DNA from 4 places in the Ensifer sp. SL37 genome. Region 3 is predicted to be linked to each of the others. Evidence: riboswitches for the same ligand, from Rfam matches in the RefSeq annotation. Region 3 holds a riboswitch; each other region holds the start of a gene.
The links. Region 3 has a riboswitch for cobalamin ahead of OVA00_RS14990 (aromatic ring-hydroxylating oxygenase subunit alpha). Riboswitches for the same ligand answer to the same signal wherever they lie in the genome.
Positions count from the first base shown of each region.

Region 1: another riboswitch for cobalamin. It lies ahead of nrdH (glutaredoxin-like protein NrdH); the one in region 3 lies ahead of OVA00_RS14990 (aromatic ring-hydroxylating oxygenase subunit alpha).
Region 2: another riboswitch for cobalamin. It lies ahead of bluB (5,6-dimethylbenzimidazole synthase); the one in region 3 lies ahead of OVA00_RS14990 (aromatic ring-hydroxylating oxygenase subunit alpha).
Region 4: another riboswitch for cobalamin. It lies ahead of OVA00_RS27615 (DUF1636 family protein); the one in region 3 lies ahead of OVA00_RS14990 (aromatic ring-hydroxylating oxygenase subunit alpha).

Region 1 is NZ_JAPPRN010000001.1:1,136,015-1,143,358, forward strand. It holds gene nrdE (class 1b ribonucleoside-diphosphate reductase subunit alpha) at 1-2,005, opposite strand, end outside; gene nrdI (class Ib ribonucleoside-diphosphate reductase assembly flavoprotein NrdI) at 1,975-2,391, opposite strand; gene nrdH (glutaredoxin-like protein NrdH) at 2,404-2,625, opposite strand; cobalamin riboswitch at 3,014-3,239, opposite strand; gene OVA00_RS05185 (hypothetical protein) at 3,494-3,793, opposite strand; gene OVA00_RS05190 (LysR substrate-binding domain-containing protein) at 3,920-4,876, shown strand; gene OVA00_RS05195 (aspartate/glutamate racemase family protein) at 4,834-5,571, opposite strand; gene OVA00_RS05200 (ABC transporter permease) at 5,577-6,398, opposite strand; gene OVA00_RS05205 (ABC transporter permease) at 6,400-7,314, opposite strand.
Region 2 is NZ_JAPPRN010000006.1:3,409,953-3,417,296, reverse strand. It holds gene OVA00_RS28870 (NADP-dependent malic enzyme) at 1-592, shown strand, start outside; gene OVA00_RS28865 (helix-turn-helix transcriptional regulator) at 863-1,600, shown strand; gene OVA00_RS28860 (acyl-homoserine-lactone synthase) at 1,741-2,385, shown strand; gene OVA00_RS28855 (DUF2865 domain-containing protein) at 2,550-3,620, shown strand; gene bluB (5,6-dimethylbenzimidazole synthase) at 3,633-4,328, opposite strand; cobalamin riboswitch at 4,375-4,586, opposite strand; gene OVA00_RS28845 (SDR family oxidoreductase) at 4,684-5,496, opposite strand; gene OVA00_RS28840 (phytanoyl-CoA dioxygenase family protein) at 5,585-6,778, opposite strand; gene OVA00_RS28835 (LacI family DNA-binding transcriptional regulator) at 6,882-7,344, shown strand, end outside.
Region 3 is NZ_JAPPRN010000006.1:567,512-574,855, reverse strand. It holds gene OVA00_RS15000 (L-threonylcarbamoyladenylate synthase) at 1-390, opposite strand, end outside; gene OVA00_RS14995 (DUF6656 family protein) at 468-1,067, opposite strand; cobalamin riboswitch at 1,385-1,585, shown strand; gene OVA00_RS14990 (aromatic ring-hydroxylating oxygenase subunit alpha) at 1,690-2,934, shown strand; gene OVA00_RS14985 (hybrid-cluster NAD(P)-dependent oxidoreductase) at 2,936-4,030, shown strand; partial or broken gene OVA00_RS14980 (glycoside hydrolase family 25 protein) at 4,280-5,290, opposite strand; gene OVA00_RS14975 (BA14K family protein) at 5,707-6,135, shown strand; gene OVA00_RS14970 (VOC family protein) at 6,267-6,701, opposite strand; partial or broken gene OVA00_RS14965 (transporter) at 6,778-7,344, opposite strand, start outside.
Region 4 is NZ_JAPPRN010000006.1:3,168,801-3,176,144, forward strand. It holds gene aspT (aspartate-alanine antiporter) at 1-1,338, opposite strand, end outside; gene OVA00_RS27610 (RidA family protein) at 1,820-2,296, shown strand; cobalamin riboswitch at 2,480-2,695, shown strand; gene OVA00_RS27615 (DUF1636 family protein) at 2,801-3,214, shown strand; gene OVA00_RS27620 (ABC transporter ATP-binding protein) at 3,237-4,040, shown strand; partial or broken gene OVA00_RS27625 (ABC transporter substrate-binding protein) at 4,037-4,549, shown strand; one part of gene OVA00_RS27630 (IS3 family transposase) at 4,558-5,498, opposite strand; one part of gene OVA00_RS27630 (IS3 family transposase) at 5,498-5,747, opposite strand; gene OVA00_RS27635 (ABC transporter substrate-binding protein) at 5,763-6,266, shown strand; gene OVA00_RS27640 (FecCD family ABC transporter permease) at 6,354-7,337, shown strand.

The DNA.
Region 1 (7,344 bases), on a different contig from region 3:
ACAGGGTCAGCGACAGGCCCTGGTCGACGTGCTGGGTGGCGGCCGCATAGGTGTCGATGATCTTCTCCGGCCCGATCTCGTAGGCGTCCTGGTAGTATTCGAGATTGTCGTTGGTCATGAAGGCGGCCGGATAGTAGACGCGGCCGATCTTGCCCTCCTTGCGGATCTCGATCTTCGAGACGATCGGGTGGATCGAGGAAGTGGAGTGGTTGATGTAGGAGATCGAGCCCGTCGGCGGCACGGCCTGGAGGTTCTGGTTGTAGAGGCCGCCAGCTATCACCGCCCGTTTCAACTCCAGCCAGTCTTCCTGCGTCGGGATGGATATTCCCGCCTGCTCGAATAGGTCTTTCACCTTTTCGGTCGCCGGCAGCCATTCGGTCTCAGTGTATTTGTCGAAATAGTCACCCGACGCATATTTCGAGTTTTCGAAGCCGGCGAAGCTCTTGCCCTTCTCGACCGCCAGCCGGTTCGACGCGCGGATGGCGTGATAGGTCACCGTGTAGAAATAGATGTTGGTGAAATCGATGCCTTCCTCGGAGCCATAATAAATGCGCTCGCGGGCGAGATAGCCGTGCAGGTTCATCTGCCCGAGGCCGATCGCGTGGCTGTCGTCGTTGCCCTTTTCGATCGAGGGCACGGACGAGATGTGGCTCATTTCGGAGACGGCGGTGAGGGCGCGGATCGAGGTTTCGATCGTCTGGCCAAAATCCGGGCTGTCCATGGCAGCGGCAATGTTCAGCGAACCGAGATTGCAGGAGATGTCCTTGCCCATGTGCTTGTAGGAGAGGTCGTCGTTGAACGCGCTCGCCTCGCTCACCTGCAGGATTTCCGAGCAGAGATTGCTCATGGTGATGCGCCCGGCGATCGGGTTTGCCCGGTTCACCGTGTCTTCGAACATGATGTAGGGATAACCGCTCTCGAACTGGATCTCGGCGATGATCTGGAAGAAGTCGCGCGCCTTGATCTTGCGCTTGCGGATGCGGGCATCCTCGACCATCTCGCGGTACTTCTCGGTCACCGAAATCTCGGTGAGGGGCACGCCATAGACCTGCTCCACGTCATAGGGTGAGAACAGATACATGTCCTCGTTGTTGCGGGCGAGCTCGAAGGTGATGTCGGGGATGACGACGCCGAGCGACAGCGTCTTGATGCGGATCTTCTCGTCGGCGTTTTCGCGCTTGGTATCGAGGAAGCGCATGATGTCGGGGTGGTGGGCGTGCAGGTAGACAGCACCGGCTCCCTGGCGCGCGCCCAGTTGGTTGGCGTAAGAGAAACTGTCTTCGAGCAGCTTCATGACCGGGATGACGCCGGATGACTGGTTCTCGATCTGCTTGATCGGCGCGCCCATCTCGCGGATGTTGGTGAGCGACAGCGCCACGCCGCCACCGCGCTTGGAAAGCTGCAGCGCCGAATTGATGGCGCGGCCGATACTCTCCATGTTGTCCTCGATCCGGAGCAGAAAGCAGGAGACGAGCTCGCCGCGGCTCTTCTTGCCGGCGTTGAGGAAAGTCGGCGTTGCCGGCTGGAAGCGGCCGGAGATGATCTCGTCGACGAGATCGCGGGCAAGCCCCTCGTTGCCGCGCGCCAAGGCCATCGCCACCATGCAGACACGGTCTTCGTAGCGTTCCAGGTAGCGCTTTCCGTCGAAGGTCTTCAGCGTATAGGACGTGTAGTATTTGAACGCCCCGAGGAAGGTCGGAAAGCGGAACTTCTTTGAATAGGCATGATCGTAGAGATCGCGCACGAAGTTGAAGGAATACTGGTCCAGCACTTCCTGCTCGTAATAGCCCTCGGTCACCAGATAATCGAGTTTTTCCCGGAGGTTATGGAAGAACACCGTGTTCTGGTTGACGTGCTGGAGGAAGTACTGTTTCGCCGCCTGCCGGTCCTTGTCGAGCTGGATCCGTCCCTCTTCGTCATAGAGGTTCAGCATTGCGTTCAGCGCATGATAGTCGAGCGCTGCTTCCGTCGCCTTCAAGGGGCGTTCGAGTGTCGTGACGTCCAAAATCGTTCCATCCCGTTTTTGACATTGGCGACGTCCTCGTCGGTCCCGAGCAGCTCGAACCGGTAGAGATAGGGTACCCGGCACTTGGCCGAAATCACGTCGCCGGCGATCCCGTAGGTCGCGCCGAAATTGCTGTTGCCCGCTGCGATCACGCCGCGGATGTGAGAGCGGTTGCCCGCGTCGTTCAAGAAGCGGATGACCTGCTTCGGCACCGCCCCGCGGCCATCGTCGCCGCAATAGGTCGGCACGATCAGCACATAGGGCTCTGCGACCGTAAGTGCGTCCATACTTTCCCTGAGCGGTATGCGGGCGGCGCGAAGGCCGAGCTTTTCGACGAAGCGATGGGTGTTTTCCGAGCGACTGGAAAAATAGACGATCAGGCCCATCGCCCGCGTCCTTCAGGAAAGCGCGCTGATCATGTCCGGGCGGAAACCCGCCCAATGCCGCTCGCCGGCGACGACGACCGGGACCTGCCGATAGCCAAGACCCTGCACCAGCGCGAATGCATCGGAATCCTCGGAGATATCGACGATGCGATAATCGATGCCTTGGCGGTCGAGCGCGCGGGTTGTGGCGGTGCATTGGACGCAGGCTGGTTTGCTGTAGACGGTGATCGACATGGGTTCCTCGTGAGGGTCTGGCAAATGGGCGCAAAAAGTCGTCGGATCGCGCGAACGCGAACCGTGGTGTTGGCGATTGGACACGAAACATCGCTCCCCGGTCGACTCGACCGGAGTTGACGTCGTCAAGCTGGCCCAAGGTCGGTTACGCAACCGGGCCGGCTCGTTTTGGTCGGGCGCTCAGGAATTCCGCGGATGCGGGTTTTCAAGGCGCGGCCTTTCGATCAGGCGCGCAACAACGCGCACCCGTCCGCAGAAGGTGGATCTGAACTGGAAGAAACTGGCATGACTTCACCCCGAAGCTTTCGACGGGCTGCCGGGGAGACGTCGAGACGATCGGGCAGGCTCATCCTGCCACGCACTCAACCCCTCCGGACACCCCGCCCGTGGACGTTTGGTGATCGAGGCAGGTCTCCTGGCTTACGGGTCAAAGCTTCCATCCCGACCTTCCCGAGGCCTCATGCCTCAGTGGTCCAAATCCGGACAGTCGCTCGCCGTCTACAGTTGCGGGGGCAGCTACGGCATAGCCTCAGCGGAAACTCGCCGGCGCACCGTATTCCCGTCTTAGCTCCCAATCCTTGCGAATCGGAAGAACCTCGAACACTAGATATAGTAGTTCATCGCAAATCTGCGTCAATAGGTGTGAGGTGCCGGACGGCCCGTGCGGAGGGTCTTTTCTTTTGCAGTGTGGATAACGGAGAGTAAACGGCGCTTTGAAACGGCTCTCCGTCGGGGGCTTCGTCTCGCCGCCGAAACGGCAACAAGCGCCGCAGCGCTCGCAGGGTTTTGGGGAGAAATTTCGATGGAGCCATCACGCGGGCCGGATGCTGCACTAGGCGATCCAGGCCCGTCGCGTCTCGGCACTCGCTCAATCGCAGAGCAGGATGCTGACGTCCTTGTTTTCGCCGGGTTGCGCACGCGGCGAGACTGCCATGGCCCGTGGCTTGCTCGCGCCCTTGCAGCCTGCCGAGGTTTGCGGCACGGATGAGGCCTCTTCCTCGGGCCAGTGCCACGGATCGGCTGTATCGCCGATGCGCGGGCGAATGTGCTCCTGGTCCCGCGTCAAGCCGATATCCCGGAGCTGGAACTCGTTGAAGGTATCGATGGCAACGGAGGGGCTGAGGGTCTTATCGGCCCAGTTCAGAACATAGTAAATCGTTGATCGCATTGCGCTAAGCATTGCTATCCTCACTTCTCTAAAAGGTCGTGTGTTCGCGAAAAAAGTGAGGGTTTTTGCCGTTTCGCGCAAAGCGATTTCTCGCATGCTGGCATAAAGAATGCTTATCTCAGTTCCATGAGCAAGATTCCTCCCATGAGTGCGGTGCGCGCTTTTGAGGCCGCCGCCAGGCACCTGAGTTTCACCCGCGCCGCCGAAGAGCTCAGCATGACGCAGGCGGCCGTCAGCTATCAGATCCGGCTGTTGGAAGATCGCATCGGCGCGCCGCTGTTCGTCCGGCTTCCGCGCGAGGTGCGATTGACTGGCGCCGGGCGGCAGTTGGCGCCGAAGGTGACCGAAGCGATCGATCTCTTAGGGGCAGCCTTCTCGGAGATCGCCGACAAGACCGAGCATCACCTGCACATCTCCGTGCTCCCGACCGTCGTTTCGAGCTGGCTCGGCCAGCGCCTCGCCTCGTTTCAGACCGCGCATCCCAATATCAGCATCAGGGTGCACATGTCGACCGAGCTGGTCGACTTCAAGCGCGACGCCGTCGATCTCGCGGTGCGCAGCGGCGCCGGCGACTGGCCGGGCAACGATGTCTTTCCTTTGTTTCCGCTCGATTACGTGCCTGTCTGCACGCCCTCCTTCCTGGAGAAGCACCAGCTCAAGGAGCCCGCCGACGTTCTGAGGGTCCGGCGTTTCGGCAACGCCAGCTGGTGGCGGCGATGGATGATCGAAACCGGCGTCGAACCGCCGGCAAGCAACGGCACCGAATTGATCTTCGACGTCCAGGCGATGGATGTCGCCACAATCCTGGCGGATCACGGCATTGCGATTGCCGTCTCAACCTTCCTGATGGATGAACTGAAGAGCGGCAGGCTCATCCGGCCGTTCGAGCACGTGGTGCGCGACGGCCGCGCCTATTGGCTCGTCTATCCGCAAAGCACCAGGCGGCAGAAGAAGATCCAGGCTTTTCGCGACTGGGTCGTTGCCGAAGCCGATGCGTCGAATGCGATGCTTGCCACCGTGATGGAGGTGTCAAGGTCGCTTCATCCAGGGGGCAGCGCAAGCGCGCTCACCAAGCCGGAATAGGATTTGCTGAGCGGGGCTGCGTAGGAGCCGCGCTTGCTCGTCGAAAGCCCCTGCGACACCAGTGCTTCCGCCTGCTTGACCGCGGCCGACACGCCGTCGATGACCGGCACGCCGTAGTCGGCCTGGAGCATGCGGGCGAGATCCGCCATGCCGGCGCAACCGAGCACGATTGCCTCGGCGCCGTCCTGATGAAGCGCCAGTTCGATCTCGCTCCGCAGCTTGGCAAGGGCGTTCGAGGACTTGTCCTCCAGTTCAAGCACGGGAATATCGGCGGCGCGCACCTTCGCCCGGCCCGCCATGCCGTAGTGCCGGGTCAGGTTTTCGATCAGCACCCGCGAACGTTCCAGCGTCGTCACGACGGTGAAGCGCTGCGCCACCATGGCTGCGGTTGCGACAGCGGATTCGCATAAGCCCACCACCGGCATGCGGGCTAGCGCGCGCGCCGCCTCAAGCCCCGTATCGTCGAAGCAGGCGATGACGGCGGCGTCCGCGCCCGCGGCTTCGCCGTCACGGATCTCCGCGAGCAGGCCCGGAAGCGCAATCGCACCGTCATAATGCCCTTCGATCGAGACCGGACCGGATTTCGATGTGCGGGCGAGGATTTCCGTGTGGGGTTCGGCGACCGCCCGCGCAGCAGTCGCTGCCTTTGAGGTCATCGAGGCGGTGGTGTTGGGATTGACGATCAGAATGCGCATTGGTCCTAGCTCAGCTTTGCCTGGCGGCGCCGCAGCATCAGTATGACAGCCAGCGCGACTAGGATGATGGTGAAGGAGAAGAGGGTTGTGACCGTGCCGAGCGCATAAAGCACCGGCGTCGTCACGTTCGTCGTCATGCCGTAGATCTCGAGCGGCAGGGTGTTGTAGCTGCCTGATGTCATCAGCGTGCGGGCGAACTCGTCATAGGAGAGCGTGAAGCCGAAGAGACCGACGCCGATCAGGCTCGGGGCGATCATCGGCAAAAGCACATGGCGAAAGGTCTGCCACGCCGTCGCGCCGAGATCGCGAGCGGCCTCTTCATAGGCCGGCGAAAACCGGTTGAAGACCGCAAACATGATGAGCACGCCGAAGGGCAGCGTCCAGGTCAGATGCGCGCCGAAGCCGGAGGAATACCAGGCGGGTTTCAGGCCGAACTGCTGGAAGACGACGCCGATGCCGAGCGAGATGATGATCGACGGCACCACGAGACTGGCGACAGTCAGATAGAACAGCGCGGTCGCGCCGCGGAAGCGCCGGCGGAAGGCGAGGCCCGCAAGCAGGGCGACGACGACATTGACCACCATGACCATCAGCCCCAGCGTGAAGGACCGGCGGAACGAAGCGCCGAAATCACCGACCGCCTGCCTTTCGAACAGATTGTAGAACCAGTGCACGGAGACGCCGTTCAGCGGAAAAGTGAGACCGCCGTCCGGCCCCTGGAAGGCGAGGATCAGCACCGCCGAGAGCGGGCCGTAGAGGAACAGCACGAACAGGGTGAAGAAGGCTGCAAGCAGGTAGAATTCCTTGCCGCGTTTCTCGTGAGGCATGTCAAAGCTCCTTGCGAATGTCTACGACGCGTAGGATGGCGGCGACCATCAGGAGAACGACGATCAGAAGAACCACCGCGTTGGCGGCGGCGGCCGGATACTGCAAGAGCGACATCTGGTTCTTCATCATCAGCGCCACCGAGGCGCTCTGGCCGCCGGACATGACCTGCACGGTCGAGAAATCCGCCATGACGAGGGTGACGACAAAGATCGAGCCGATGGCGATGCCGGGCTTGGCGAGCGGCAGAATGACGTTCCAGAGGATCTGGAAGCCGGAGGCGCCGCAGTCTCGGGCCGCTTCGATCAACGATCGGTCGATGCGCATCAGCGTGTTGAAGATCGGCGTCACCATGAACAGCGTGTTGAGATGGACCATGGCGAGCACCACGGCAAAATCGGAATAGAGCAGCCACTCGATCGGCTGTGGGATGAGGCCGAGCTCGATCAGGGCAGAGTTCACAAGACCGTTGCGGCCGAGCACCGGGATCCAGGAAATCATGCGGATGATGTTCGACGTCAGGAACGGCACGGTGCAGACGAGGAAGAGCACCATCTGCATGGTGGTGGTACGAACATGGAATGCGAGGAAATACGCTACCCAGAAGCCGATCGCGAGGGTCAGTGCCCAGACGAGAACGGTGAATTTCAGCGTGTTGAGATAGGTCTTCCACGTCACCCAGGAGCCAAGCGTGTCGGCGTAGTTCATCGTCAGGAAGTCCGGGTAGAGACCGGCAAAATCATAATCCCAGAAGCTGACGACGACGATCGTCAGGATGGGCAACACGAAGAAGAAGCCGAGGATCAGCGTCAGCGGCAGCGCCTGGATGTAGGAGGCAAGCGCGCGGGGAATGGCGGGGCGACGGGGCGCCGTCTCTGTTCCGATCTCCCCTGACTGCGAAGTGGCTATTGTCGCCATTGTTGGTCCTCTCTTCGATTTTTGGACGAG
Region 2 (7,344 bases), 2.8 Mb from region 3:
CAAGCACCTGCGCGACGTATCGCAGATCATCGGCAAGCGCGACGGCGTGCTCGATTTCTCGGCCTTGAGCCTGCTGATCTCGCAGCGCGGCGCAACTTTCTTCACCGACACCTATGTGAGCTACTGCCCGAGCGCCGAAGAGATCGCCCAGACGACGGTCATGGCGGCACAGGAAATCCGCCGCTTCGGCATCACCCCGCGCGCCGCCCTCGTCTCGCATTCGAACTTCGGTTCGCGCGATTCGGAGAGCGCCACCAAGATGCGCGCGGCGCTGCAGCTCGTGCGGGAACTCGCGCCGGATCTCGAGGTCGACGGCGAAATGCACGGCGATGCGGCGATCTCGGAAGCGTTGCGCCAGCGCGTCATGCCGGACAGCAGCCTGTCGAGCGAAGCCAATCTGCTGGTTTTCCCCAATCTCGATGCCGCCAACATCACGCTCGGTGTCGTCAAGACCATGACCGACAGCCTGCATGTCGGCCCGATCCTGCTCGGCTCGGCGCTTCCGGCCCATATCCTGTCGCCGTCCGTCACCTCACGCGGCGTCGTCAACATGGCGGCTCTGGCGGTGGTCGAAGCCAGCCATCCGGGTTGAGATGGCAACGCGGAGATCGCCACCGGTCTTCGCTGCATTCGGGCGCCATGCCGGCGCCGGCAAAACCGTATCCGGATGTCGCGCCTGCTTCAGGCGCGGCATCGCTGGTTTTGCAGATCACCCGCGAATCAGCCCCTGTCACGCGGCCGATCGACGACCACAATCAAGGCGTGCGCAATTGGTCTTATACACCAATCGGGAAAGTTTGCGCTGGACAAAAGGTGAACCTCTAACCATGCTGGGGCCTCGGACGAGATTCGGTGTTGTGGCATGACTGAGCAGCAGGCTGTCCTCGACATGCTGGAAATCCTGGAATGTGGCGGCTGTGTCGAGCCCGCTCATTTCTTCACATTGATGCGTCGAACCTTCCGCATTGCCCATCTTCTCTATCTCGAAGCCGAGCCCTATGCGGACGAGCTCAAGGTTTGCCGGCTGCATCACACCTTTGGCGCCTACGCTGCCGAGATCTACCATGCCCGCAGCCTTCACCGGATCGATCCGATCCTGAAGCTGGCGCTTGGCGGCGTGCGGCCGGTGGAATGGACGATGGCGCGGCATCGCTTCCCGGAATGCGAACCGTTGTTCCAGGCAGCCCAGGAAATCGGCATATCCACTGAGGGCGTCGCCTTGCCATTGCCCTCGCCCGCCGGGCGCATGGCGTTGCTCGCAATCAACGTCAACATGACAGCCGGCGAATGGACGACCTATCGCCGCCATCACCTGCGCGATTTCCAGCTGGCCGCCAATCTCTTCCATGCCGCCATGCTGGAGCACGGCGCCATGGCCGGCAGCATTTCGACCCGAGAGATGCGGTTGACCGGCCGCGAGACCGAGGTCCTGACCTGGGCCGCCGCCGGCAAGAGCTATTGGGAAATCGCCACGATCCTCGGCATTTCCGAGCGCACCGTGCGCTTCTTCATGACCAATGCGCGACGCAAGCTGAATGTCGTTTCCAACACTCAGGCTGTGGCACAGGCCGTACGACACGCTCTGATACCCTCCGTTTGACACCCGACAATACGCCTCCACCGAAACCCCTCGAAATCTAGTGGCAAATATCGCGCATTTGAACTGTCGCTAGCGACAGTTACGCAACCGCCGCGAGCCTGACAGCATCGCCCCATCCCCAAACTCGGATGGAGAAAACGATGATCAGGATCCTGAACGGAAAGACCCGCGCACAACACCCGGCGGCCGTCGACGACATGTTCCGGTTGCGCAAGCGCGTCTTCCACGACTTCCTGAAATGGGACGTGCAGACCGAAGGCGACTGGGAAATCGACAACTACGACCAGGCAAACCCGCTCTACGTCCTGTCCTATGCGCCCGATACCGGCCGGCTGCGCGGCGCGCTTCGCCTCCTACCGACACTCGGCCCAAACATGCTGGACGATACCTTCCCGATCCTGCTTGGCGATAATCCGGAAATCCGCAGCGCTTCGGTCTGGGAATCCAGCCGCTTCTGCATCGAGCCCGAGATCTCGCAGGACCGCGCGTCGAACCAGGTGACGGTCGCGGCCGCCGAACTGATGTGCGGCGTCGGCGAGCTGGGCCTTGCTTCCGGCATCAGCCACATCGTCACGGTGACGGATGTGTTCCTGGAGCGCATGTTCCGGCGCATGGGATGCCCGGGCGAGCGTATCGCCGAACCGCATCGCATCGGCTCCGTTTTCGCGGTTGCCGTCGCCTGGGAAGTAACGCCGGATCTGCTCACGCGGATGAAGGCGGTCGCTGCCATCGAAGGTACCGTGCTCGAACGTCCGATGTCGCTGGAAACCGCCCGCGCCGCCTAAGCGCGTCAGGTGATCTGCGCTGTTAACGCAAACCGTCGCTTGTCGTTGCACGATCAACGACAAGCTCTATGATGGAGGCGAAACAGGAATGCCGCTGGCAGCCACCCGCAGAAGGTCGGCGCCGACCTGGCAACAGGAAGAGACTTTCGCCCGTGTTCACGCGCATGAAACACGTCGCTGCGGCCCTTGTGCCTCTGGTTCTGATCGGTGCCGGCCCGTCACTGGCATCGACGGCCTGCGACCGACTGAACGCGCGGCTCGCGCAACTGCCTGACTACGTCGCCAGCAATGCCGATGCGCGCGACTACGCAAGCGCGATCTCGCGGCAGAATATCGAGCTGCGGCGGGCAAAGAACGACCGCCGCCGCGCGGGTTGCGGTGGCGGCAACGCCATTGGCTTCGACGGCGGCGACCCCGACACCTGCTACGGCCTCAACAGCCTGATCGCCGAGATGGAAGACAATCTGCGCATGCTGAAGTCCGAGCGCGAGCAGATCGTCGCCGGCGGCAGCGACGACAGCCGGCGCCGCATCCTCGCCGCGCTGGAGATCAACGGTTGCTATGGTGACCGCGAGGAGTTCGCAAGCGTGGAACCGGACGTGCCGGAAAGCCACCGCAACATCGTTGCCGACCTGCCGCCGGAAGACGCCTACGGCCCGATGCTCGGCCGAGGCGAAGACGGCTACGCACCGCAGGAGCGCTACTATAGCGGCACGCTCAGAACCATGTGCGTGCGTACCTGCGACGGCGCCTTTTTCCCGGTTTCTTCAGATGCGACGCCGGCCGATTTCCCGCGCGACGAGCAGGCCTGTCGGGCGCGCTGTCCGGGGGCTGAGACCGAGCTCTATTTTCACGACCTCAACACGGAAGAGAGCGACAAGATGGTCTCGGCCGTGACCGGCCGTCCCTATACCGAAATGCCCAACGCCTTTGCCTATCGCACCCGCGCTGTCGGAAAACCCGGCCAGTGCGGCTGCCAGATACCCCAGACCGCCTCGACCACACCGAAGGCAAACGGAACGAAGATCGGTGACGACCAGTCGTCGATCATCGTCATCGAGACCAAGAAGCCGGAAGCGGCGAGCAATACCGCCAAGGCGCCGGCCGAAGAGCGGCCTTATGATCCGTCGAAGAACAAGGTTCGCGTCGTCGGCCCGACCTACCTGCCGCAGGAAGAAACCGCCATCGACCTCAAGCATCCGAAGGGACCGGCCTATCAGCCGGTCCAGAATTGATCGGACGAGGCCTTACGCCTTCTCCTTGCTGCGTCCCCATCCGTCTTCGAAAACCAGCTCGTCGAGCGGCAGGCGCTGGCGCCAGCCCTTCACGGCGAGTTCCGGCTGCTGATAGAGGCGATCGACATAGCCGAGGCAGAGCCAGGCAACGATCTCGATATGATCTGGGATGCCGAGAATCGCCTTGATCTCGGCCTCGTGGAAAATGCTCACCCAGCCGACGCCCACCCCTTCGGCCCGCGCAGCAAGCCAGAGGTTTTGCACGGCGCAGACGGTGGAATAGACGTCCATCTGCGGATTGTGGGTGCGCCCGAGTACGACGGCACCGCCGCGCGTGCGGTCGCAGGTGACACAGATGCTGAGCGGCGCCTTGCGGATGCCTTCCAGCTTCAGCGCACGGTACTTGGCCTGTTGTTCCGCCTCGAACATCAGCGCGGCCTCGTCATTGGCGCGGCGAAACGCCTGCCAGACGCGCTCACGCGTTTCTTCCGCCCGCACCAGCACGAAGTTCCACGGCTGCATGAAGCCCACGGACGGGGCGCTGTGCGCAGCGGCCAGCAGGCGCAAGATCAGATCATCCGGCAATGGCGCGGGCAGGAATTCATCGCGCACGTCGCGACGTGTCGAGATGGCACGGTAGACGGCCTCCCGCTCTGGCAGCGAAAAGGCACCGGCAGCCGCAAGGCCGCCTTTCGGTTCAGTCAGCATCGTTCGATCCCCAACAATGCGAAAACCTCCCGCCGTCCACGCGGGGTTCGGTCTATCTCGCCAGGCCGGTCTTCTGACTTCGGTTCAACCGATCACCTCGCCTTCCCAGATCGATTGAAGATCCAGTGGCAAAACCTTGAATCAATTCAAGGCTCTCTTAGACGCGATCGTCCCCGTCACAGCGTTGGGCACGTTCCGGAATGACACCGGATTCCCGATTCTCCCGCTCTCGCGGGCACCTGACGACGGCACTAAGTGCACAGCCGTTTGAGAAAGACAAGCGGCGCCAACCCGGTCGAGACATGGCGCGCCACTTTCCGCCGGCTACTTTCGAGCTTAGTCGTTTGCCTCCGCCTCAAAGCGGAGCGACCGGATGCGGCGAACCGTCATAGGCGCCCCAGACCGACTGATCGAAGCAAATCACCGATCCGGTCATCAGCCCGGACTCGGCCGACGACAGATAGGCGCAGGCCCGCGCCACTTCGGCCGGATCGACGAGCCGACCGAAAGGCTGGCCGGCCGCCGCCTTTTCGAGCCAATCGGCAGCCGCGCCATGAAACTCGCGCTGGATGCGGTCTTCGCCTTCGGACGCCATCCAGCCGATATTCAGCCCGTTGACGCGAATGCGGTTGCGAAGAAGCGCATAAGCCGTGTTTTTGGTCAGCGTTTCGAGGGCGCCTTTCGACGAACAATAGGCGGCAATGAACGGCTGGCCGGCCATCGCCGACATCGAGCCGATGTTGACGATCGTGCCCTCGGTCTTCTCCCGCCGCATGATCTTCACCGCCTCCTGCATCAGGAAGAACGGCGCGCGCACATTGATCGCGAACATGCGGTCGAAGAGTTCGGGCGTGGTATCGAGGATCGTGCCACGGTCGGTAATAGCTGCGGCGTTGACCAGCGCATCGACCCGGCCGAATTCCGCGTCGCAAGCGGCGACCACCTTGCGGGCGTCCTCTACTTTTTCCAGATCGGCCTCGACATAGACGACTTTCGCGCCACTTGCCTTGCCGATCTGCTCGGCCTTCGCCCGCCCCTTGGCGGCGTTGCGGCCGCAGATGACGATGCCTTCAGCGCCGCGTTCGGCGAAAAGGCCAGCAATCGTCGCGCCCAGTCCCTGCGTACCACCGGTGACGATGGCGATCTTGCCTTGCAATTGTCCACTCATCGAATTCCTCCCTCGGAAATGATCGTTTGAAACGGCTGCGGCTCCCGGCTGAAACACACCGGGAGCCTGTCAAATTGTAACTCGCTCGTCAGCTCAGCTTGCGCTTCGCCTGCGCCTCCAGCACCGAGAGAAACTCTTGTTCGCCCGTCCCCGCAGTGAGAGCCTCGCGCATCAACTGCGCCTGCGTCTTCGGCGCCAACCCGCCGAGTGGCGGATCCCGGTCGAGATTGGTGGGGAACGAATAGCCTTCGGCACAGGAGGAGATCGCGTTGGCCGCTTCCGCCTGCGTCAGCGTCCCGCCCGCCAGCAAGGCCCGCAAGGCCGGATAGAGCGTCGCGCTCATGGTCAGTCGGTCAACGGTTTCCATTGCGCGACCGAAGGCCGAAGATACCTGCAGCAGGTTGGCCACGCGGCGGATATCCCGGGAGCGGTTGGTGCCGGCGGCATGGAAGAGCGCCGGGTTGAAGAAGACAACGTCGCCCTTTTCGAGCGGAAGCTGCACGTGGTGTGCGTCGAAATATGCGCGGAATTCCGGCCGGTTGAGCGCCAGATAGCCCGGCACATAGGTTTGGCTATAGGGCAAGAACAGCGTCGGTCCGCTTTCGAGCGGCATGTCGCAATGGGCAACCGCCCCCTGCAGCGTCAGCACCGGTGAAAGCCTGTGCACATGCGCCGGATACTGCTCGATCACGGCCGCGGTCTGGAAGCCGAGGTGATAATCCCGGTGCGCCGATTGCGCCGCACCGCCAGGATTGACGCGATTGACCTGCGCCGTCATCTGGTAGTTCGGCCCGAGCCAAGCCTCGCTGACGAGCGCTATGACGGCATTGCCGTAATAGGAGGCGAAATTCTCCGGCGCGTTCAGGCAGTGCTTTTCCAGCGAGTTCCAGATGCGGTCATTGGCGCCGGGTTTGGCGAAGTGATCGCCGCCGCCGCTGTTGCTTCGATGTTGCTCTTCGATGATGGCGTCAAAGACCCCGCTTGCGACGTCGATTGCTGTCGTATCGGCAAAGGCGCGCTTGAAGACCGCCACGCCAGGCCCGGTCGCCAGTACCTCGCAGATCTCCGCCAGAACAGAACGCCGCGCCTCGGCATCGCCGCACGCCGCAATCAGCGCGGCGCTGTCATAAATCAGGATATTCTTTTCGCAGCCGGAAGCATGGGGGTAGTCGGACAGGCTGGTTTGGCGTTCGACTTCCGCCCGGAACGATTCGAGATCGCAAGCCTCTTCGGTGAGCCAGACGCGGTCGATCCGCTGGCGCGCTTTGTTGTCGGTCTTCATCGCGTTTCCTCCTCTGGAACATCCTGATGAACACGACTATAGGCGGCGGCAAAACATGATATAGAGCAAGAATCCATCAAAAATCCATCAGGAGAGCAAGGCGATGGCCCATCCGTTTCTGGTCAAGGACATCGCCTTTCAGGCCGGGCTCAGCACCGCGACCGTCGATCGCGTGCTCAACGAGCGGCCGGGCGTGCGCCGCCAGACGGAGGCCCGGGTTCGCGCAGCCATCGAGGAATTGGAGAAGCAGCAGGCCGGCCTCGACATCCAGGGGCGCAAGTTTGCGATCGATATCGTCATGGAGTCGCCACAGCGCTTCACCGACGCGGTGCGTCGCGCCTTCGAGAGCGAGGCGATGACCTTCGCGCCCACCGTCTTTCGCTGCCGGTTCCACTTCGCCGAGACGATGCGCCCACAGGAGATCGTGCAACTGCTCGACCGAATCCGGCTGCGCGGGACCGACGGCCTGGTGTTGAAGGCGCCGGACGTGCCCGAGATCGTCGCCGCAGTCGCCCGTTTCGAGATGGGCGGTACGCCCGTCGTGACGCTGGTAACCGACCTGCCCC
Region 3 (7,344 bases):
TACCCGGCGCGAGAAACCGTCGGGCATGCGGATGCCGAGCGTGTCGAGGCCGGCGGACGCCAGCGCATGAACCGTGCTGTCGGCGCGCTGCCGAAGGATCAGCGTCAGCGGGCCGGGCCAGAAGGCTTCGGCCAGCTGCCTCGAAATCGGATCGAAATGCACATGGGCTTCGGCCATCGCCATGTCGGAAACATGCGCGATCAGCGGATTGAAGCGCGGGCGCCCCTTCATCTCGTAGATGCGACTGATCGCATCGGGATTGGTAGCATCGGCGGCAAGGCCGTAGACGGTCTCGGTCGGAATCGCGACCGGCTCGCCTTCGGCAAGAACGGCGCAGGCGCGCGCGATCGCGCGGTCCGGTTCTCTATCCGTGTCGATGATCTCAGCCATGCCGTTTCCTTTCCGACGCTTCCTTAACGGACGCACCGGAAAAACAGAACGATTTTCTTTGAAGGAACCGGTTCGGCTCAGAGGCTGCGAATGATGCGACGCAACGCGTCATCCTTGGCGCCAAGCATCAGTACGTTTTTCAGCGCGACCTTGGGATCATCCGTGCGAAACAGCAGCCCGTTGTCACGAAAGTTGCGGTTGATGACCATTTGCCCGGCTTCGGCGCCCGGTTCGATGGCGACGGCGAAGTACATGCGTGAATAGCCGGGCTGGATACTCTCGAAAAAATGCGTCTCGTCGCCCAGGTTGCAGAAGAAGTTGGCGAAGTAGAAGGACCAGGTGATGTCCTTGGAGGGAGTAACCGGCGTACGCGCCGCCGTCACGTGACAGTAGCCGAGATGCGGCCGGCCGACGAGAGTGCGGTGGAAGATCATCTTCGGGAACTGGATCGAGGTGTGGAACCCGTTGATCCGCTTATGGGTCGTGTCGCCGGCGGTGCTGAGCTTCTTGCCCGTCCTGTCTGCGACTTCCTCATAGCTCAAATACCTGCGTTCGCTCGGCAACCATTGCCTGCGGTTGATCCGGCCCGTGCGCAGGAATTCGGTATGAACCGCCACCTTCGGCGGGATTGTCGGCAGCTTTTCGGCTGCCGCGTCGTAGTATCTCAACTTTGCCATGATCGTCAGCGCGCCATCTGCCTGCCTGCAGGACCTCTCTCGTCCGCCGGCTAGGCTAGCGGCTCATGGTTAATGAATGATTTCCCCCTGGCTGCATCATTAGCGTTCTCTATCTGACGCGATGTCGCAAACGGGCGAAACCCTCCCGCATCTGCGCCGACCGCGCCGCAAAAGTCGGCAAATGCCCAAGATGTGATCTATCTATATGTTTGCAATGTAAAAATTCTAAGACGGTGGCCTTTTGTGGCGGTTTTTTCCGTGTCGTCATTCTGGAATTGGATGTCGCTATCGGGCAGCTGCCAAGGCGACTTCCGCGATTACATATCCTTACTCAAGGTGCCGTCTTCGAAGGGAAGATGGAGAATTGGGAAGCCGGTCAAATCCCGGCGCTGCCCCCGCAACGGTGGTGGAGCGAAAGCCTCGGCAAAGGCCACTGGACGGTTCGTCCGGGAAGGCGCCGGGCAGGTCCGAAAGGACGGCTCCTGAGCCCGGAAACCAGCCTTGACGGACATAACCGTAACGGGTTGCGGCGGGCAGCCGGATCGGAGCCTCAAACGCATGGGTGTGCGCCCGTGCGGGTTCCTGTCCTGCCTCTCCGAAACATGGCGCATGAGGACAGGACATGGACACCAGAAACGATATGCTTCGAAAGCTGAAGGGCAGGCGGGACGGCTACAGCCTCGACCGGGCCTTTTACATCGATCCCGACTACTACAGGCAGGATCTGGAAAACATCTGGTACAAGGATTGGCTGTTCATCGGCCATGACTGCGAGATCCCGCGGGCCGGCAATTACTTCACCGTCCAGGTCGGCGACTACCCCGTTGTCATCACCCGCGACCGCCAGGGCGCCATCCGGGCGCTGCACAATTCCTGCCGCCACCGCGGCTCGCGCGTCTGCACGCAGGCGAAAGGCTCGTCGGCAAAGCTTGTCTGTCCCTATCACCAGTGGACCTACGAACTCGATGGCTCGCTGCTCTTCGCCCGGCAGATGGGAGAGGATTTCGACAAGGCCGCCCACAGTCTGAAGCCGATCCATTGCGAAACGGTCGGCGGCTACATCTTCATCAACCTGTCGGAAAAGCCGATGGATTTCACGGCGTTCCGCGACATGGCCTTGCCCTATCTCGCGCCGCATCGGCTCGGCGAAACCAAGGTCGCGTTCGAAAGCACCATCATCGAGAAGGGCAACTGGAAGCTCGTCTGGGAAAACAACCGCGAATGCTACCATTGCGCCGCCAATCATCCGGAACTCTGCCGCACCTATCCTGAGGCGCCGACGGCGACCGGGGTGCAGGGCGCCAAGGATGATCCTGTGATCGCCGAACATTGGGCGAAGTGCGAGGCCGAGGGCCTGCCGAGCGAATTTAAGATGTCGCCGACCGGTCAGTTCCGCGCCGCCCGCATGCCGCTTGTCGACAATGCCGAAAGCTACACCATGTCGGGCGCCCGCGCCGTCAGGCGGGCCCTGTCCGCCGACGTCTCCCAGAGCCAGATCGGCACGCTCTTGATGTTCCACTATCCCACCACCTGGAACCATGTGCTCGCCGACCACGCCATCACCTTCCGGGTGCTGCCGCTCGGGCCCGAACTGACGCAGGTGACGACGAAGTGGCTCGTCAACAAGGATGCGGTCGAAGGCGTCGACTACAATCTAGAAGAACTGACGCATGTCTGGACCGAGACCAACGACCAGGACCGTCAGATCGTCGAGGAAAATGCCTTCGGCATCCGCTCACCGGCCTATGAGCCCGGTCCCTATTCGCCCGAGCACGAGGGTGGCGTGATGCAGTTCGTCGAGTGGTACTGCAAGTTCATGGAGCAGCGCCTTGCCGGCGACGCGGCTCCGCTTTCAAGGGTCGCCTGACATGCAGATGGCCTCTTCGTTTCACCATTTCGACGCGCTGCATGTCTGGATCGACCGGCAGCAGATGCTCGAATGCACATCCGCGGTCGTCGAGACCGCCGATGTCATGACCTTCACCTTCCGGGCCGAAAAGCCCGCCTGGTTTCGCTATCTGCCCGGGCAATTCGTGACCCTCGAACTGCCCGTCGCCGACGAGCCAGTGATGCGCACCTACACCCTGTCGTCGACGCCCTCGCGGCCGCTGTCGATCGCCGTGACCGTCAAGGCGCAGTCAGACAGCATCGGCACCCGCTGGATGTTCGAGCACCTGAAGCCCGGAATGAAACTCCGCGCCTTTGGCCCGCTCGGCGATTTCAGTTTCGTCCGCCATCCCGGCGACAAGTACCTGTTCATCTCGGCCGGCTCCGGCATCACGCCGATGATGTCGATGACGCGCTGGATGGCGGACTGCGTGCCGGAAACGGATGTGACCTTCATCTCCTGCGCGCGTCGGCCGGACGATCTGCTGTTCCGCTCGGAGCTGGAGGTTCTGGCGACGCAGATGTCCGGGCTGAACCTCGGCTTCATCGTCGAGGGACATGAGGCACGCCACGGCTGGCACGGGCTTCGCGGCCGCATTGATGGCGCCAAGCTGCCGCTGCTTGCGCCCGATTTCATGGACCGCACCGTTTTCTGCTGCGGCCCCGAACCGTTCATGCGCGGCGTGCGCGAGATGCTGAAATCGGCCGGTTTCGACATGGGCCGCTACCACGAGGAGAGCTTCCAGCCGGCGGCGGCACCCGCCGCGGAAGAGATTGCCGTGCGCGCCGGCGCCGCCGACGAGGGCGAGGTCCAGGCCGCCAAGATCGCCTTCACCATGAGCGGCAAGGAGATCGAGGCCAAGCCCGGCCAGACGATCCTGCAGGCGGCGCGCGCCAACGGCGTGCGCATCGGCGCTGCCTGCGAAGGCGGCATCTGCGGCACCTGCCGGGTGATGAAGGTCTCAGGCGAGGTGGATATGAGCCACAATGGCGGCATTCTGGACGACGAGATCGATGAGGGCTACATCCTTGCCTGCTGCTCGCGACCGCTTGGCGATGTCCAGATCGAAGCCTGAAGGCGCTGACGCATATCGTGAAAAAGTGTACAGCGGTTTTGCGACAACGACATGCATAACAACAAGCGCTTAATGCCTGTCGCGTGAATGCTTTTCACGCGACAGGCTTTAGGGCGCGTTGCAGGGGATCGGATTGGCGGACATGCTTGCCGGGGCGTCGGTGCCGGCCCCCGTCTTGGAGCAGGCGCCCTGGGCGGCATCATTGCCGGCGATCGCCACCTGCAGGGCATGTTCCTGGCGGGCGAAATCGATCGAGCCGGTCACCAGCATGTCGACACCGCTGCCGGCGCCACTCGTAGCGTCAGCGCGGCTCACGAGCAGCGGCTCGGTAAACATCGCAGTCGCCCTTGCCACCGCCAGCATGCCCGTTCCTCGCTCGGCTTGGGCGACGAGCATCAGTGGCAGTGGCTTTTCCGGCAGCAAGACGCCCTGTGCCCAGATCGCTTTCAGCGCCAGCGGCGACATTGCCGCCACATTCACGTCGATGTCGTCAAGCGTTCCCGGCACGCGGTAGGGGCAGCGGCGCTTGCCGCAGTTGATGCCCGAGGAGAACTGCCACAGCGCGTAACTGTCCCAGTTGCCCATCGGGAAAACCTGGCGGATATCCGGTTTGTAACGGGCGTACCAGAGCGGCAGGCGCGACAGCAGCCGGTGTTTGGCCCGGTGCGCGGCGATGTATTTGGCGGTGATGTGGTTGGTATAGAGGATCGGGTAGCGCCCGGTCCGGGTCTTGATGTGCCCGGCGAAGATGGCGGCGTCCTCCAGCGACATGTACTTGTCCGGATCGATGCCCTCGAGATCGAGCACCATCAGCTCGTCGTCGCGCGGATCGGCGTAATCGAGGAAATGGTTCGCCTGGTCGACGGGATTGCCCGGGCGGGCAAGATGGTAGGCACCCCACAGCAGCCCGTGCGAACGGGCAATCATCCGGCGGGTCTGGTAGAGCTCGCGGCTGACGGCGTATTTGCGCCACATGGTCTTGCAGTGGTTGAAGGTGTCGCCGTTGTGGTCGCCGGTGCAGGAGAAGCTTTCGGGCAGGCCGTCGGAGGCTTTGGCGATGAAACCGGAAACGCGCTTGTCGCCAAGCATCGTTTCCCAGTCGATGCTGTTCATCTCATAGGCGTCGACGATGATGGCATTCGACTTGGTCTTCCAGGGTTCCAGTTCACCGGCGCGTGCGATCGCCGCCGCGAAAGCCAGACCGATGAAGGTCGCGAGGCGCAGAATCATCCCTGTCGTGGAGATACACCGCTTTGCCATTCTCTGAGATTGCCGACAGTATCGTTAACGCATCGTAAATCCCAGCCCCCGAGCGGACTGTGCGGGAGCGACGCGCGAATGTATACCGACCTGTGGCTGTATATAAGCAATTGCTTTCATGTTCGCGATCTGACGATCAGCCGGGAAGGCGTTGGTCGACGATGCGGCAATGCCTTGCTGCAGCAACGGGTGCTGGCCCCGCCACCTGATCCCGCAGGAGGCGGAAGATGGAACAAAACCGGTGACTTACGCGTTATCGGTCGATTTCGGATTTCCCGGCTGAGGGACATCCCCGTATCGGCCTCGGTCCGGGTGAAATCATGGAAAGGTTGAAATGCCGCGGCAACCCGAAACCGGGCCGCGCAAAATGCGTTCGGTGATGGAGGGATTTTATGAAGAACGTTCTCAATTCCGGGATGAGCCGGTGGTTTTCCGTGGCCGTTGCGGTGGCTGTGCTGGCGACGTCGGCCGCCCCGTCGCAGGCCTTCACGCCGACACCGCCGCGCCTTGAGCGGCAGAGCGATGCACAGAACGTCCAGTATCGCCGACCGGGCATGGAGCGTCGTGGCGGCTATTACTACTACAACGGCTACCGCGGTTATAACTACCGCCGCCCTGGCTATCGCTACTACAATGGCTGGTGGTATCCGATGGCAGCCTTCGGCACCGGAGTGATTATCGGTGGAGCGATCGCCCAGCCGCCGCGCTACACGCGTCCTGCCCCCGTCTATGGCAGCCGCCATGTGCAGTGGTGCTACGACCGCTACCGCTCATACCGGGCCTACGACAATACCTATCAGCCCTATGGCGGCCCGCGCCGCCAGTGCTATTCGCCCTATAGTTAAAGGGTAGGCAGGGCCGGGCGCTTCCGCTCCTGGCCCTTCTTCGCCTGGGATCACATGAGGCCGCCATAGCTGCGAGCGATGGGCCTGGCCGATGATCGCGCCGTGCCTGGCGAAAACTTGTCCTGCAGTGGCTAAAGTTCTTGGGCGAGCCCGATGAGCAGCCCCTCGGGACCGCGGATATAGCAAAGCCGATAGGCGTCCTTATACTGGACCACTTCGCCGACCAACTGCGCGCCGCGTTTGCGGAGCCGCTCAACCGTCTCGTCGACGTCGTCGACCGCGAACATGACGCGGAGGTAGCCAAGCGCATTGACCGGGGCAGTCCGGTGATCGGCGACGACCGGTGGCGCGAGGAAACGGGAAAGCTCGAGCCTGCTGTGGCCATCCGGCGTGCGCATCATGGCAATTTCGACATGCTGATCGCCGAGCCCGGTGACACGCCCGGCCCATTCCCCGTCGATCGTCGCCCGCCCTTCGAGCTCAAGGCCAAGTTCGCGGAAGAAATCGACCGTCTCTTCGAGGTCTTCGACGACGATGCCTATGTTGTCCATTCGCTTGAGCGCCATGTTTCCAATCTTCACGGTCTACGGGGACGTCGCTCCAAACAACACCGAACGCCTGGGGAGAGTTCCGACCGGCGTCTTAGAGAATGCCGATCCGCCGGAGAATCCACCAGGCAAAGCCCATGGAGAGTGCGATGAACAGCGCCGCATAGAGCGTGCCGGTGCCGTCGGCGAAGGGCAGCGCCCCGGTGTTCATGCCGAAGAAGCCGGTGACGAGCGTCGGCGGCAGGAGGAAGGCGGTCATCAGCGAAAGGATGTAAAGATGCCGATTGGTCTCCGACGAGATCTTGCTGTCGATCTCTTCATGCAGCAGACGCGCGCGTTCCTGCAGCGCGAAGACGTCGCGGTCGACCGCTTCGAGCCGATCGGAAAGCCGCTCGGCGGCGTCGATGAACCCGGGCGGTACCTCGTCCTCATCCGATGCGCCCGCCCGCCTGAGCAAGGCGAGGATCGTGCGAAGGTGCCGATGCAGCCGCACCACCGTGCGCCGCAGCGGCGCAAGCCCCGGCTGCTGCCGATGCCCGGCCTCGCCATAAACATGGTCCTCGATGACGTTCAGATCCTCGGTCAGTTCCAGAACCAGCGAGATCAGCGTGCGCTGGAATTCGACGACGATCATCTCGAAGAGGTCGATCGGTACCGTGCG
Region 4 (7,344 bases), 2.6 Mb from region 3:
CCACAGCGCCGGTGACGGGATGCGGCCGAAGGCGGGGTAGGTGGTGCGCAGCCAGCCGAGCACGAGGCCGGCCAGAAGCGCGCCGCCGGAGGTCGAAAGGCCGATCGGGATACCGCCGATCGTGATCGTCAGCGCACCGATCATCGCGCCGATGAAAAGCCCCCAGCCGAGAAAGGCGATGTCGGTCGTCTCGACAGGCCGGTCGGCAAAGCCGAGCGCCTTGATCGCCGCTTCGACATGGCGTTTCGCGCCACCGATGGTGACGATGTCGCCGCGCTCGACCGTCGTCCCGGGCAGCACCGGGATCTCGACCAGCGAGCGGATGATCTTGCGGGCATAGACGCCGCGCGCCCAATCCATGGTGCTGACTTCCGCCAGCGTCTTGCCGGCGAGCGCCTTGCTGGTCACGTAGACATCGAGGACTTCGGCTTCCGCGTTGAGCAGCTCCTTGTCCTCGACCTCGAGCAGCTTGTTGTCCAGGTTTTCGACGAGCAGCGAACGCCGGCCCGAAAAGGCGACGACGTCGCCCGGCTGCAGCACGGTGTTGCCATCGGCCTCGATGATCTGGTCGCCGCGCCGCAGGCGCTCGACGAAGACGCGGATCCCGGGAAGGATGTCCTTGACCGGTTTCCCGGTGAGCCCGCTTGCCGCGTCGACGCGATAGGCCCGGAGGCCGAAGTCGTGATAGGCGCGGGTAATGCCGGGCTCACTGCTTTCGCTGCCACCGCCGAGCTTGGCCTCGTATTCGCGGCAGGCCGCCGGAAGGTCGATGCCAAGAAGCTTGGGACCGAGCTGGGCGAGGATGATCGCCGAGCCGATCGTGCCCCAGATATAGGTCACCGCATAGGCGATCGGGATCTGGTCGGCAAAGGTCTTGGCCTGCTCCGGCGTCAGCCCGAGCGAATTGATCTGGTCGGTCGCAACCCCGATTGCAGCCGAGATCGTCTGCGAGCCGGCATACATGCCGGCGCCATAGCCGAGCGGCAGCCCGGCAATCAGCGCGCAGAGATAGGGAACGACGAGGCACAGCACCAGCACGGAGAGCGCAAAGGCGATCTGTTTCGGTCCATCGGTGCTCAAGCCCCGCACGAATTGCGGCCCGACGCCGTAGCCGACGGCGAAGAGGAAAATCAAAAACAGGGTGGATTTCAGGTCGCCGGAAACCTGGATACCCAGCTGTCCGATGAGAACGCCCGCAAGCAGCGTGGCGGTGACATTTCCAAGGTTGAACCCCGCGACCTTGATCGGACCGATGAGGAAGCCGATGCCGAGGGCGAGGAAGACGGCGACAGGCGGATAGGTCCGAAGCGTGTCGACGAAGAAATCAATGGGATTCACTGATGCTATTCCCCTCTGAAAGTTGAGTTGCCGTCACTTCATTTCGGGATCTGCGCGGCTAAGTTGAGCTTGTTTCCGAGGCTTGTCGATGCCCAATCTTAATCCCGGCAATTGTCGCTTCGGTCGTCGAAATTCTCAACGGGCATAGGGTTACGTGAGCGTAACGTATGTTACATTTCAGCGTTTTTGCTTGGGGTTGGGGATCGAGGCCGCCGCGATGTGTCGGTCGCATTCGATCGCAAGACCGCGGCACTGGCCCGGATCGCGATGGCACTTCAACTCTGGTGTTGTAATTCGTAACGTTATCTCCCAACGTGAAGCATGAGGCGTTTTCTCTTGGTTATGCTTGGAAAAGTTGCTGGGCACGGAACGGCGCGTCTTGCTGCTTGCGATAGGGGCGGCAGAACTTCGAGGGCTTGAGAAAAAAGCGGTGTCGTCTCCGCAAGGCGGCCGGTTCGTAAGGTGACGAGGAGGGGAAGCAATGATGGACGAGGTTATCCGAAGGCTCGGCGCACTTGGCGTTGAGCTCCCGACGCCGCCGAGGCCGCTCGGCGCCTACCGCGCGGTGATCGAGGCGGGTGAGATGCTTCATGTTTCGATGCAGGGGCCATTGCTGGACGGGCGCTTCGTGCATACGGGGCTGCTCGGGCGCGATGTGACCATCGACGAGGGGCGCAAGGCCGCAGAGTTGGCAGTGCTCAACGCGCTGGCGCAGATCCATGAGCATCTCGGCCGTTTCGAGCGTATTCGCCAGATCGTCCGGCTGGAGGGACATGTCGCCTGCACTGAGGATTTCCTGGAGCACCCGAAGGTCCTCGACGGTGCTTCCGAGCTTCTGGCGGCCGCCTTTGGCGAAAGGGCTGGCCATGTTCGCTCCGTCTGCGGCGTGCGCAACCTGCCGGGCAACGCCTCTGTCGCGGTGACGCTGACGGCCGAACTCTTGCCGCCGGAGTTCTGAGGTAGCACGGCACGTCTTTTAGCGGAAAGGTGGTCGCTATCGCGGGCGTCGGATTGTGTCCGGCGCCCAATTTTCGGCTTGCGCTACGTAATGTTATTTTATAACAAATCTCGCATGACGAAACGCCGCATGTTGATAGATCCCTCCCGCCTGTGTCGTGCGGTTGTCTCATCCGCCGATTCATGCGAGGAAGGCGTTGATGGTGCTGCGTCCGCGACAATGCGGAAGCGGCTGAAAAGGGAACACGGAACGGACGACCCTGATGGGGCCGAGACCGTGGCTGCCCCCGCAACTGTGAGCGGAAAGCGCATTCACACCATGTCACTGGTCGAAGACCGGGAAGACGTGGATGCGCCACGACCCGCGAGCCAGGAGACCTGCCATCGAACCGATCAACCACAACGGACGGGGTGTTCCGATGGAAAAGAACTGGCTTTCATACGACGGTTTTCCGTCCTCTTGCCGTTTCGCCATCTCTTGCCGTCAGTCCGGCGGAGGGCAGGAATGGCTGAGCCGAATTTCCGACAGCACAAGATAACGGTCTGCACCGATTGCCGCTTCACCGGCGGCCCATGCGTGCCCGGTGCCGAGCTGATCAAGCGGCTCAACCTGAGCATCGCAGCGCTCGGCGCACCGCTCGATCGCGACTTCTCGATCGCCGGAACGGTCTGCATGGCGGCCTGCACGCGGCCCTGCACCATCGCCTTCCAGGCAACGGGGAAGGCGACCTATCTCTTCGGCGACGTCTCGCCGGAAGAGGACATCGACGATCTCGTGCGCTTTGCCACAACCTATGCCGAGCGTGGCGATGGCATGACGCGGGCGGCGGAACGGCCGCGCGGGCTGAAAGGCAAGACGCTTGCCCGCATTCCCGCGGCGATGCTCGTCTCCGAAGATCTTGGCGGGCACTTCCAATGAGGTCGCGCAGAGGAACGAACCCATGAGCTGCAACGCGACGGGTGCAGCCCTCACGGTCGAGGGCCTTCGCTGGGGGCCGCGTTCGGGCCTGACGCTGGTCAACGACATCGGCTTTGCGATCGCGGCCGGCAGCCGGCTTGCGATCCTCGGGCCGAATGGCGCCGGCAAAACCTCGCTTCTGCGCTGCCTCTACCGGGCGGTGCAGCCGAATGCCGGCCGTGTTTCGGTCGATGGCGTCGATCTCTGGTCGATCTCGGCCCGCGAGGCGGCAAGGACAATCGCCGTCGTCTTGCAGGAGATGCCCGGCGATTTTCCCTTCAGCGTGCGCGACGTCGTGATGATGGGACGCATTCCGCGGCGGGAGGGCTTGAGCGGCTGGAACGATTTCGACCGCCAGCGGGTGCAGCATGCGCTCGCGCATCTCGATCTTGCCCATCTTGCCGGTCGCCAGTTCTCGACGCTTTCGGGCGGTGAGAAGCAGCGGGTGCTGATCGCCCGCGCGCTGGCACAGGAACCGCGCATCATCATCCTCGACGAGCCGACGAACCATCTCGACATCCGCCACCAGCTCGAAATCCTCGAGCTCTTGCAGACGCTGAAACTGACAATCGTCTCGACGCTGCACGACATCAATCTCGCCGCCGAGTTTGCGACAGATGTCGCGATCTTGACCGCCGGGCGGCTGACGGCCTTCGGCCCGCCCGAAGAGGTGCTCAGCCCCGGCGAGCTTTCGGCCGCCTTCGGCGTCACCGCCACCGTTCACAATGCCGCTGCCGGCGGCGCCCGCTTTTCCTTTTCACTTCCTCGACAGGGATCGATTTCATGAAGATCAATATTGCCCCATTTTCCCTTCTTTTCGTGCTTGCCGCCGCCACGCCGGCGCTGGCCTATCCGGTCACCGTCAAGAGCTGCAACCGCGAGGTGACCTTCGACGCGGCGCCGAAGCGCGCGATCGCCAACGACGTCAACCTGGTGGAGATGATGCTGGCGCTGAGGCTCCAGGACCGCATGGTCGGCTATACCGGCGTCTCCGGCTGGAAGACGCTGGACGAGAAGCTGCGCGAAGGCGTCAAGGAACTGCCGGAGCTTTCGGAGAAATATCCGACCAAGGAAGTGCTGCTCAACGCCGATGCCGATTTCCTCTTTGCCGGCTGGAACTACGGCATGAAGGTCGGCGGCGAGGTCACGCCCGAGACATTGGCGCCCTTCAAGATCGGCGTCTACGAGCTGACCGAATCCTGCATCCACGTGATGGCCAAGCAGAAGCCTGATATGAACGACATGTTCGTCGATCTTCTCAATCTCGGCCGCATCTTCGGCGTCGATGACCTTGCCCCCAAGTTTTATCCAGTTTTGAGTTTGCTCCAGCGGTTTTGGGTTGCTGTATTGGGGGCGGTAGCGGCGGGTTGCGGTGCGGAGCCATTCCGGCTGCGCAGCACCGCATCACGTCGCGGGTTGATTGTCTGAGCGAACTCGGCAGGTGTCATCCAGCCGAGTCCAGAGTGTGGTCGATGATCGTTGTAATCGCTGCGCCAGTTTGAAAGCGCCGATCGAGCATGGGCCAGTGACGAGAAGAGCGTCTCATTCAAGAGCTCGTCGCGCAGCCGCCCATTGAAGCTTTCGATGAAGGCGTTCTGGATCGGCTTGCCCGGCGCGATGTAGTGCCAATCCGCCTTGCTCCGATCCGTCCATTGCAGGATCGCGTTACTGGTGAACTCACTGCCATTGTCGCTGACGATCATCTTCGGCTTGCCTCGTCCCTCGATGATCCGATCCAGCTCACGGGCGACCCGCAGGCCGGAGAGCGACGTGTCGGCGACGAGAGCCAGGCATTCCCTGGTGCAATCGTCGACGACCGTCAGAATCCGGAACCTGCGGCCATCGGTGAGTTGATCCGACACGAAGTCCAGTGACCAGCGATCATTGGCGGCAAGCGGGATCAGCATCGGTGCTCGTGTGCCTATCGCTCGTTTCCGACCGCCGCGCTTGCGCACCGTCAGCTTCTCTTCCCGATAGAGCCGGAAGAGCCGCTTGTGGTTCACAAGGTGACCCTCACGCCTGAGCAGCACATGAAGGCGTCGATATCCAAAGCGGCGGCGTTCATGCGCCAGCGCCTTCATCCGCTCGCGAAGGTCATGGTCATCGCTGCGCCTGGTTTCGTAACGGATCATCATCCGGCAAAAGCCGATGGCTTTACACGCCCGCCGTTCGCTCATCTGGTGGTGATCCATCAGATGAGCGACAGCTTTCCGCCTTGCTGCGGGCGTCACCACTTCTTTCCCAAAAGGTCTTTCAAGGCCGCATTGTCGAGCATCGCATCTGCCAGGAGCCGTTTCAGCTTCGTGTTCTCGTCTTCCAGCGTCTTCAGCCGCTTGGCTTCGGATACGTCCATGCCGCCGAATTTGGCCTTCCATTTATAGATGCTGGCATCGCTGACGCCGTGCTTGCGGCAAAGCTCCGAGACGGGCGTGCCAGCCTCGTGCTCCTTCAAAATGACGATGATCTGTTCGTCTGTGAAACGGTTGCGCTTCATTCCCTGGTCCTCTCAATGGGCCAGAGCTTACTTCAAAATGGATTATTTCAACGGGGCAAGGTCATCGAGGATCGCGCCGAGACGCTGGTTGACGGCTATCGCCGCCAGCTTGCCGAGATCACCAAGGCGAACGCCGGCAAGGCTAACCCGACGCGGGTCTTCGTCTATGATTCCGGCGAAGAGAAGCCGTTTACTTCCGGCCGCTTCGGCATTCCGACGGCGATGATCGAGGCCGCCGGCGGCGCCAACATCATGGACGACGTGGAAAAGAGCTGGGTGGAAATCTCCTGGGAACCGGTGATCGAGCGCAACCCGGAAGTGGTGGTCATCGTCAACTACGGCGAGGTGAAGGCCGAGGACAAGATCGCCTTCATGAAGAACAATGCAGCCTTCAAGAATGTCGATGCCGTCAAGAACGATCGCTTCGTCGTGCTCGATTATGTCGAAGCGACGCCAGGCCCGCGCAACATCGACGCCATTGCCAGGCTTGCCAAGGCCTTTCAGGGCGAGGGCCTGTAAGCGATGCTGGCTGAGGATGCGTCGCCTGGTCCCGTCGCCGTTTCACGCCTAGCGCCGGCACGGGCGCTGAAGGCGGGTGCCGGTCTCATGACGGCGCTTTTGCTGCTGGCCTTGACCGTCACGGCCGGCGTATCGCTCGGCTCGGCGCCGATCCCGGTTGCGACCGTCTGGTCGATCATCGCCAGCAAGATTTCTCCGGGCAGCGTCGAGGCTTTCTGGTCGGCGGGGCGCGAGAGCATCGTCTGGGACGTGCGCCTGCCGCGCGTCATGCTGGCGGGCCTCGTCGGCGCCGGGCTGGGGCTGACTGGCGCCGTGCTGCAGGCGGTCACGCGCAATCCACTTGCCGATCCGCATCTGCTCGGCGTTTCCTCCGGCGGCGCGCTCGGCGCGATCGTGGCGCTGCTGCACACCGGCATGATCCTCGGTCTTGCCACGGTGCCGCTCTTTGCCTTTGCCGGCGCGCTGCTCGCAACCGTGCTCGTCGCCTTCGTCTCCCGCGTGCTCGGGAGCAGCGCCGACCGTCTCGTGCTGGCCGGCGTCGCGGTCGCCTTCGTCTTGACATCCGTCGGCAACCTCATGATTTTCCTTGGGGACCCGAGGGCGAACCATACGGTCATCTTCTGGATGCTCGGCGGTCTTGGCCTGGCGCAATGGTCGCAGCTCGTCTATCCCGGCGTGGTGCTTTTCGCCTCCCTCGGCTGGCTGATGATCCGGGCGCGCGAAATCAATGCGCTCGCCATGGGCGACGAAACCGCGATGACGCTCGGCATTCCCGTGCGCCGCTTCCGGCTGACGCTGTTCGTCGTCACCGCACTTCTGACCGGGGTGATGGTCGCCTTTTCCGGCGCGATCGGTTTCGTCGGGCTGATGGTGCCGCATTTCGTGCGGCTTCTGGCCGGCAGCGACAACGTGCGGGTCATTCCGCTCTCGGCCTTCTTCGGGGCGCTGACGCTCATCCTTGCGGATCTGGCGGCCCGCGTCATCATGGCGCCGGAGGACATGCCGATCGGCGTCGTCACCGGGCTCGTCGGCGGCATCGCCTTCATTGCCATCCTGAAGCGACGCGCGTAAGGCGGGT